2 regions of the Pseudoalteromonas sp. BSi20439 genome follow, and region 2 is predicted to be linked to the other one. Evidence: predicted binding sites of a transcription regulator. Region 2 holds the regulator's gene; the other holds the start of a gene.
The links. The regulator sigma-54, encoded in region 2, starts transcription at its own class of promoters, with help from an activator protein. The targets are predictions, from matches to a motif close to GTTGGCACGNNNNTNGNNT.
Positions count from the first base shown of each region.

Region 1: glnA (glutamate--ammonia ligase) is a predicted target of sigma-54. The motif match lies at 3,853-3,871, and genes of this name have one in related genera.

Region 1 is NZ_BADW01000223.1:40,814-45,928, reverse strand. Features, by position in the region: gene P20439_RS17505 (BLUF domain-containing protein) at 1-393, shown strand, start outside; gene P20439_RS17500 (CBM9 family sugar-binding protein) at 471-1,208, shown strand; gene typA (translational GTPase TypA) at 1,595-3,418, opposite strand; gene glnA (glutamate--ammonia ligase) at 3,927-5,115, shown strand, end outside.
Region 2 is NZ_BADW01000055.1:39,176-44,554, reverse strand. Features, by position in the region: gene lptB (LPS export ABC transporter ATP-binding protein) at 1-471, shown strand, start outside; gene P20439_RS05380 (RNA polymerase factor sigma-54) at 806-2,305, shown strand; gene hpf (ribosome hibernation promoting factor) at 2,332-2,619, shown strand; gene ptsN (PTS IIA-like nitrogen regulatory protein PtsN) at 2,624-3,076, shown strand; gene rapZ (RNase adapter RapZ) at 3,096-3,938, shown strand; gene P20439_RS05360 (HPr family phosphocarrier protein) at 3,956-4,228, shown strand; gene mgtE (magnesium transporter) at 4,369-5,379, shown strand, end outside.

The sequences.
Region 1 (5,115 bases), on a different contig from region 2:
ATAAGTAGTGGTTTTGGGCCTGAAGATATAGAAAGTATCTTACAAAGTGCCCGAACCTACAATGTAAAAACAAACGTCACCGGCATGTTATGTTTTAGCAATGATTACTTTTTACAATGCCTTGAAGGCTCTAGAACGGCTGTAAATAATACCTACCAACAAATATTAAACGATAAGCGTCACCACAATGTAATTATGCTCAACTATACCCAAATTCCTGAAAGAGAGTTTGAAAAATGGTCAATGGGCTATGTACCGCAATCTAAGCTAACCGAATCACTGAATCTCAAGTTTTCAGGCTCCATTGATTTTAATCCTTTTAAAATGTCTGGAGAAAGTGCGCATTTATTAATGCTGGCATTAAAAGACAGCATAGCAGGCACAATCAGTTAGTATAAAAATAGACTACGAGATTGTTTTTGATTGCTATTTAAGCCAAGCTAAATCATCCTTAATTGATGAGATGATTAATGAAAAAAACACTACTCGCTTTTAGTTTACTTTTTACCCAGCCACTCATGGCTATTGACGTTAGTCATACACCAACAGCTATAACTATTGATGGTGTTTCTGAAAGTGCATGGAATAGCGCCACATGGCACCCTATGCCACACCTAATGGATGGTACACTTCCCTCATCAGAGGTTGACTTTAAAGGTCGCTATCGTCTTTTGTGGGATGAAAATTACTTGTATTTACAAGCAGACATTAGTGATGATGTGCTTATTGATACTCACCCAGATCCAACGGATAAATACTGGGACGATGATGCCTTAGAAGTGTTTATAGATAGTGACGCATCGGGTGGTAATCATCAGTTTAATCATACCGCGTTTGCCTATCATATTGGCCTTGATAACCAAGCAGCCGATTATGGCCCTGATAAAAAAGCGCATTTATATACCGACCATTTAGTTAGTAACTGGAAACGCAATACCACCGCGCCCTATAACATCACGTGGGAAGTGGCAATAAAACTCTACCCGAATGATTATCAACAAGGCGCACAAAACACTCCGCTTAAATTAACGCCAAAGCAAGTAGTCGGCTTTATGCTCGCATATTGCGATAACGACGGCAGCAAAGTGCGTGAACACTTCATGGGCTCACACGAAGTAGAGCCAGTGAACGGTGACCGCAACCGAGGATTTATAGACGCCAGCGTATTTGGCAAAATTACTCTACTGCCAAAAAGTAATTTCCAATAAGGTAATTGAAAACGTAGGTTGGGTTGAGCGAAGCGAAACCCAACAAAAAATACCCTACCAATAAACTCAGCAGCCTTACATTTCAATTGTTTCGCCCCTTCCTCATTGACTTCTCATTTTCTCCTCTTTGTGAAAAGATTTTTTAAGTAAATTATTTACAAAGCGGATAGAGGCGCTGCGCTTTTAGAGGAAAAGATTGTATTGCATGGTTTATAAAGTCTAGCGGCTTTCACCCAATAGCCATATTAACAACCAAGCTACCCAATAACACTGTTCTAATCTGACAGCTGACGACTTATAGCTAACAGCGCTTGTTTCCAAACACAAAAAAGCCGCTGTATTTTGCAATACAGCGGCTTTTAAAATCATTGTTCTAAATTAATAGATTATGACTTAGGAGCACGACCCGCACGTTTACGCTCATTTTCAGTTAAATGACGCTTACGAATACGAATGTTCTCAGGTGTAACTTCTACTAACTCATCATCAGCAATAAACTCAAGCGCTTGCTCAAGTGAATAGTTAAGTGCTGGTGTAAGTGTTTGTGCTTCATCTGTACCAGATGCACGAACGTTAGTAAGTTGCTTACCTTTAAGCGCGTTAACTGTAAGGTCGTTATCACGGCTATGAATACCGATAACCATACCTTCATAAACTTCAACACCGTGACCGATAAATAAACGGCCGCGCTCTTGTAAGTTAAATAATGCGTTAGTAAGTGCTTTACCTGTTGCGTTTGCAATCATTACGCCGTTCTTACGAACACCTAGCTCGCCACCTTTGTGCGGACCGTAGTGATCGAACGTATGGTAAAGTAAACCAGAACCCGACGTTAATGTCATGAACTCAGTTTGGAAACCGATTAAGCCACGGCTTGGGATCATAAAGTCCAAACGCATACGGCCTTTACCATCTGGGGCCATGTCAGTAAGTTCACCTTTACGAAGACCAATTTGCTCCATGATAGAACCCTGGTGCGCTTCTTCACAGTCAATAGTTAGTGTTTCATACGGTTCTTCTAACACACCATCAACAGTACGTAAGATAACTTCTGGACGAGATACAGCTAACTCATAACCTTCACGACGCATGTTCTCGATTAAGATACCTAGGTGTAATTCACCACGACCCGATACACGGAAGCTATCTGGGTTATCTGTATCTGCAACGCGAAGTGCAACGTTGTGTACTAATTCTTTGTCTAAACGCTCACGAATGTTACGTGATGTTACAAACTTACCTTCTTTACCACAGAAAGGTGAGTTATTTACAGAGAACGTCATCGTTACTGTTGGCTCATCAACACTTAATGGAGGTAATGCTTCAACGTTGTTAGGACAACAAAGCGTATCTGAAATCTTAAGCTCGCCAAGACCCGTTACCGTTACGATGTTACCAGCGTAAGCTTTATCAGTTTCAATACGTTCAAGACCTAAGTAGCTTTGTACTGAACCAATTTTACCGTTACGTTTAGACCCGTCAGCGCTAATAATCGTAACTTGTTGGTTAGGTACAACTGAACCGCGTTTGATACGACCAATGCCAATTACACCTTTATAAGAGTTGTAATCAAGCTGTGAAATCTGCATTTGGAAGTCACCTTCAGGATCTGCATCCGGTGGTGATACTTCGTCAACGATCATCTTGAACATAGGTTCCATGTTATCTGATGCTTCGTCTAAATCTAATGTAGCCCAACCATTGATTGCTGATGCGTAGATTACTTTAAAGTCTAACTGTTCATCAGTTGCGCCTAGGTTGTCGAATAAATCAAAGATTTGATCCATAACCCAATCAGGGCGAGCACCTGGCTTATCAATTTTATTGATAACAACGATTGGCTTTAAGCCTTGCGCGAATGCCTTTTGCGTTACGAAACGCGTTTGTGGCATTGGGCCTTCTTGAGCGTCAACAAGTAGTAGTACTGAGTCAGCCATCGAAAGTACGCGTTCAACTTCACCACCGAAGTCGGCGTGTCCAGGAGTATCTACGATATTGATATGGTAATCATTCCAAGAGATAGCGGTGTTTTTCGCTAAAATGGTAATACCACGTTCTTTTTCAATGTCGTTTGAATCCATCACGCGCTCTTCATTACCGCCGCGTGTTTCTAATGTACCTGATTGCTCAAGTAGTTTATCAACCAGTGTTGTTTTACCGTGGTCAACGTGGGCGATAATTGCTATATTTCTTAACTTTTCGATACTCATATGTTCACTCAGAGAAATTGAATCTCATTGATCCTGCAGGGGCTATACGTTCTCACCTGCGCTTTCACGAGATGTCCCAGCATAGGATTTAAAAGGGCGCATATTATCCCCTATAAATGGAATGGATGAAAGTTTATCCAAAATAAAATTTCAAACTTTCGCAATAAAATAATTAACTCTTTGTTTTAAAATAATTAATTTTGATGATTAATTTTTATAAATTAATCTCAAAAGGTGGTTTTGGATTAATTTAAAGCGACTTTACTGCGTATTTTGCATTTTCTTTGTGTTAGTCTAAGGTGATTAATTTGCAAGCAATTATAACCCTGTAAATGTTGCACCGTTTTGGAATTATTACGCACCAAAACAGTGCTTAATCTATGCCGCCTTTATACTGTTTATATATTTTCACATAAAAAACAACAAATTATAATAGTGGCACAAAATCAGCTTATAGGTATTTAAAGTATCTAAGCAGCAATAATAAAACCCAATAGTTGGAGGACACATGTCACAATCGGTTTTAGATTTTATTAAAGAAAATGACGTTAAGTTCATTGATTTACGCTTTACTGACACAAAAGGTAAAGAGCAACATGTTTCTATTCCTCATCATCAAGTTGATGAAGACTTTTTTGAAGATGGAAAGATGTTCGACGGTTCTTCAATTGCTGGCTGGAAAGGCATTAATGAATCAGACATGGTGCTACTACCTGATGCAGATTCAATCAAGCTTGACCCTTTCACAGAAGAAACAACACTTATCGTTCGTTGTGACGTGGTTGAGCCTTCTACATTACAAGGTTATGAGCGCGACCCTCGTTCAGTAGCTAAACGCGCTGAAGAGTACATGCGTTCTACCGGTATTGCTGACACAGTTTTATTCGGTCCAGAACCAGAATTTTTCGTATTTGACGACGTTAAATACAAATCTGACATGTCAGGTTCAATGTATAAAATTGATTCTAAGCAAGCAGCTTGGAACTCAGATAAAGAATATGCAGATGGCAACACAGGCCACCGTCCAGGTGTTAAAGGCGGTTACTTCCCAGTTGCACCAGTAGATGACTTCCAAGATTGGCGCTCTGCAACATGTTTAGTGTTAGAAGAAATGGGCCAAGTTGTTGAAGCGCATCACCACGAAGTGGCGACTGCCGGTCAAAACGAGATCGCAACTCGCTTTAACACTATGGTTTTAAAAGCAGATGAAATCCAAGAAATGAAATATGTTATCCATAACATGGCTCATTTATACGGAAAGACAGCAACGTTTATGCCTAAGCCTGTTGTTGGTGATAACGGTTCTGGTATGCACTGTCACCAATCTTTAGCTAAAGACGGCGTAAACTTATTCGCAGGTGATAAGTACGGCGGCCTTTCTGAAGACGCGCTTTACTACATTGGCGGTATCATCAAACATGCTAAAGCAATCAACGCTTTTGCTAACGCGTCAACTAACTCGTACAAACGTTTAGTGCCAGGTTTTGAAGCACCAGTAATGCTTGCATACTCTGCACGTAACCGTTCAGCGTCAATCCGTATTCCAGTGGTTCCATCTGCAAAAGGTCGCCGTATTGAAGTACGCTTCCCAGATCCAACTGCTAACCCATACCTTGCTTTCTCTGCAATGCTTATGGCAGGCCTTGACGGAATTAAAAACAAAATCCACCCTGGCGATGCCATGGATAAGGATTTAT
Region 2 (5,379 bases):
GAATCATCGATTTTTAGAAAGCTGACGGTTTACCAAAACTTAATGGCTATTTTAGAAACACGTAAAGAGCTTAATAAACAACAACGTGAAGATACCTTAAATAATTTACTTGATGAATTTAGCATTCAGCATATTCGTGACAGCCAAGGTATGGCTCTGTCAGGCGGTGAACGCCGCCGTGTTGAAATTGCCCGGGCATTAGCAGCAAATCCTAAATTTATACTATTAGACGAACCCTTTGCAGGGGTTGATCCTATCTCTGTATTAGATATTAAAAAGATCATAGAGCATCTTAAAAATCGAGGGATTGGCGTATTGATCACAGATCACAACGTACGCGAAACACTTGATGTTTGTGAAAAAGCCTACATAGTTTCTCATGGGGAGTTAATTGCATCAGGCACTCCAGATTACGTATTAAACGATAAAACAGTACGCGATGTTTATTTGGGCGAGCAGTTCAAGCTCTAATATTTGTGTTATTCCACTAAGCATCTGCTAAGATTAATTATACTTAGGTCTGTTGACCTTTCAAGGTTGAATTTGCAGCAGTCTGTTTGGTATTTAGGCAAGGCAGAGCCTATGTGATGTGGTATTCCCCATAAATAGGCGATAACGCAGCATCAATGCCAAACAGGCGCTGGCCTTCGGGTTCTGCCTAGGGACGATTTACTTTTTGTTGCTCGGTTTTGACTTAGCCCACTAGGTTACAAACCTCGCGCCGCGATTAAACCGCCCCTAGTTTGAACAAATTTTAATCCGTAAAGGTCAACAGACCGTAATTTAAAAGGATTGTTAGAGATAAATGAGGCAATCATTACAGCTGCGCATGGGCCAGCAACTTACAATGACTCCACAGTTGCAACAAGCAATTCGCTTATTGCAGCTCAGTACATTGGATCTCCAGCAAGAAATTCAAGAAGCGCTCGATAGCAATCCCTTGCTTGAAGTTGAAGAACAAGATTACAGCGAAGATGCTGCGGGTAAAAACGAACAAAAAGCCGATAACGATGAATCAACGCTAAGTGCTTCAGCTGACGAAAAACCTAGCGAGTATGAGCAAGACAGCGGCGAAGCCATGAGCAAAGACACCATTAGCGATGATATGGCAATGGACGTTACATGGGATGAATACATGAGCGCAGCACCTGCCTCTTCATCGGGACCGATGCCTGAAGATGAATCAATTTATCAAGGCTCTTCAACTGAAACGCTGCATGAATATTTAATGTGGCAATTGCAACTGACGCCATTTAGTCCTACAGATGAAGCCATTGCGATTGCAATAGTAGAAGCCGTGGACGACTCAGGTATTTTAACCCTTAGCTGTGAAGAAATTTTAGAAAGCTTTAATCAAGAAAACGACGACGAAGATGAAGTTGAACTTGATGAAATAGAAGCGGTATTAAAGCGTATTCAATTATTTGATCCAGTAGGAATAGCCGCGCGTAGTTTACAAGAGTGTTTGTGTATTCAACTTAATCAATTTGATAAAGACACGCCTTTTTTAAACGAAACAAAAATGATTTTAACCGATCATATTGATTTACTAGCGGCACGTGATTATCGCACGTTAATGAAAAAAACTAAGCTCAAAGAAGATGAGCTTAAAGAGATCATGACGTTAATTCATACCCTTAGCCCAAAACCGGCAGACACTATTGTCAGAGAAGAGTCAGAGTATGTTATTCCTGATGTGTCGGTTAAAAAAATTAAAGGGCGTTGGGTGGTTGAACTAAACCCTGATAGCATGCCTAAAATTAGGGTAAACAGCCAATATGCGGCTATGTCACGTACTGTTAAATCAAGTGGTGATAGCCAGTTTATTCGCTCACACTTGCAAGAAGCAAAATGGTTTATAAAAAGTCTAGAAAGTAGAAACGACACGCTACTTAAAGTAACTAACTGTATTGTGCAACAGCAACAGGCCTTTTTTGAACATGGTCCTGAGGCGATGAAGCCTATGGTGCTTAATGATGTGGCAGAAATGGTAGAAATGCACGAATCGACTATTTCGCGTGTTACTACGCAAAAATACATGCATACACCACGGGGTATTTTTGAGCTTAAATATTTCTTTTCAAGCCATGTAAGCACTGAAAACGGTGGCGAATGTTCATCAACAGCAATTCGCGCATTAATTAAAAAATTAATCGCGGCAGAAAACTCAGCTAAACCATTGAGTGATAGTAAAATTGCAGATATATTGGCAGAGCAAGGAATTAAAGTAGCAAGGAGAACTATTGCAAAATATCGCGAATCTCTAGCTATTCCCCCGTCGAATCAACGAAAAAGTTTGATTTAAGGCGTACAACAAAGAGGAAAATGTTTATGCAACTGAACTTAACTGGTCGCCATGTAGATATTACTGACTCGCTTAGAGACTACGTAAATAGTAAATTTGCAAAGCTGCAGAGGCACACTGATCACATAACGAATGTGCATGTTATTCTCGATGTAGAAAAACTAAACCAAAAAGCTGAAGCAACCGTTCATGTTAGTGGCGCTGAAATTTTTGCCTCTACTGAACATCAAGATATGTATGCCGCTATAGACTCGCTGATTGACAAGCTAGATCGTCAAGTAATTAAACACAAAGAGAAACTTGCTCGACACTAACACTATGAAACTAAGCTCACTTATCTGTCAGGACTGCAGTAAAGCTGCGGTCCTTTTTAATAGTAAAAAAAGAATTTTAGAATTTATCAGTGAATTGGCTCACAATAAACTGCCCTATTTAACCCAACAAGATATTCTCAACGCGTTAACCGCTAGAGAAAAGCTAGGGAGCACAGGTATAGGCCGAGGAATTGCAATTCCACATGGTCGTATGAGTGGTGCACAAGAGCCTCTTGCACTTATACTGGTGAGCGAAACGGCTATTAATTTTGATGCGATAGATAACCGACCGGTCGACATTTTTGTTGCCTTAATTGTCCCCGACGGTGACAATCAACAGCATTTAAAGACCTTAGCTACCATTGCAGATAAGCTCAACGATAAAGAATTTTGTAAGCAATTACGGGCGGCAAAATCCGACAATGAGCTGTACCAAGTCATTGTCAGTCAACCGTAGTAACAATAAAGGGTGATAAATGGAATTAATAATTATAAGTGGTCGCTCAGGTTCTGGTAAATCTGTTGCGTTACGGGTTGTTGAGGATTTAGGTTATTATTGTGTAGATAATATTCCTTTAAATTTATTACCATCTCTTGTTCGAAGTGTTTCCGACAGCTACAACAAAATTGCCGTAAGTGTTGATGTGCGTAACTTACCTAAAGAGCAGCAACAGTTTAATGAAATCATTGAATATTTACCTGGTTTCACTAAACCAACGGTGTTTTATTTAGACAGTGACGATCAAACATTAATTAAACGCTTTTCGGAAACTAGGCGTCTTCACCCTCTTTCTATTGATTCTCTACCGCTTGATTTAGCAATAAAAAAAGAAAAACAACTACTGGATGTTTTGATCAATCATGCTGATCATATGATTGATACCACTGATTTAAGTGTGCATCAGCTGGCTGAGTCTATCCGTGAAAAAATACTCGGTAAAAAAGACAAACAACTGATCATTACCTTTGAGTCATTTGGTTTTAAGCACGGTATACCCAAAGAAGCAGATTACGTATTCGATGCCCGATTTTTACCAAACCCGCATTGGGAGCCTGAACTTAAGCCACTCACAGGGCTAGATCAACCGGTAAAAGACTACCTAGCCAGCCACAGCATAGTACAAAAATTTACATGGCAAATTCAAACCTTTGTACAAACATGGTTGCCGCATTTAGAAAGAAATAACCGCAGCTATTTGACCATAGCCATAGGTTGTACTGGTGGACAACACCGTTCTGTTTACTTAGCGCAAACTATAGGTGAAAGTTTTGCAATGAGTCATCCTAATGTAAAAATTCGTCACAGAGAACAAGAATAACATCAAAGAGAATAGTAATGCGGTTAGAAAACACATTTTTAATAAAAAACAAATTAGGCCTGCATGCCAGAGCGGCAACAGTACTGGCACAGCTTTCTGTGCAATTTGATGCCTCAATCACTTTATTTCAAGACGATAAACAAGCCGCTGGCGATAGTGTATTAGCACTTATGTTACTAGAGAGCAGTCAAGGCAAAGAAGTGAAGGTAGTATGTGAAGGCCCTGACGCAGAACCTGCACTTAATGCAATTGGTGAGCTCATTGACCAACGATTTAATGAGCAAGAATAAAATAGTTCATCATTAAATCATCATCCTAAGCTAAGGTTAATAGTGGTTGAGGTAGTTTGCTCATATAAAGTAAGATAAACTAAAATTGAATAGCATTCATAACCCTTCCACTATGTAATAAAATTTAATTAAGGACGCCAATGCCTGAAGCTTTAGAACAAGATATTCCACTACAACAACTAAAACAGGTGACCAAGTCACTAAATAGTGGTCAATTTGTTCAAGTTAGGCGCATGCTAGCAAAAACGGCACCTTGTGATACCGCACTTCTTTTAGAATCATCTCCCCATAAAATTCGTCGCATGCTCTGGCAACTGGTTGATCCTGATGTACAGGGCGATGTACTTGAAGAGCTCTCTGAAGACGTACGTTTGGGTATTATTGCGCAAATGGCACCTGAGCACATTGCGGCTGCAACAGAAGACATGGGCCATGATGACTTAGGGGAAGTGCTACGTAGTCTGCCTGACACCGTTTATAAAGACGTTGTCAGCGCTATGGATATTCAAGATAGAGAACGTGCAACACAAGCTCTATCCTATCAGGAGCGCTCTGCTGGCGCCTTGATGAATATCGATACCGTAACTATTCGCCCTGATGTAACTCTAGATGTTGTACTACGTTATATTCGCTTACGCGGTGAGCTACCAGAAGGCACCGATGACTTATACGTTGTAGATAAACATAACTGTTTTTTAGGCGCCTTATCGCTAAGCACTTTATTAACTAATCCTCCAGAGAAAATTGTTCAGGATTTAATGGATGAAGAGTGTGAATCTATTCCTATTTCAATGGATGAAAGCGAAGTAGCGCAACTATTTGAACGGCATAACTGGATATCGGCACCAGTTGTCGATGACAACGCGCATTTGCTTGGTCGTATTACTATTGATGATATCGTTGATGTTATCCGTGAAGATGCAGAGCATAGCTTATTAAGCTTAGCGGGTCTTGATGATGAAGAAGATACCTTTGCGCCGGTCTTAAAAAGCTCTAAAAAGCGCTCAATTTGGCTAGGTGTAAACTTACTAACTGCATTGCTGGCTGCAATTGTGGCGAGCTTTTTTGAAAACACCTTAGCTATATTACCAATTCTTGCTGTGCTCAATGGCATTGTCCCGTCAATGGGTGGGGTTGCAGGCAGCCAAACT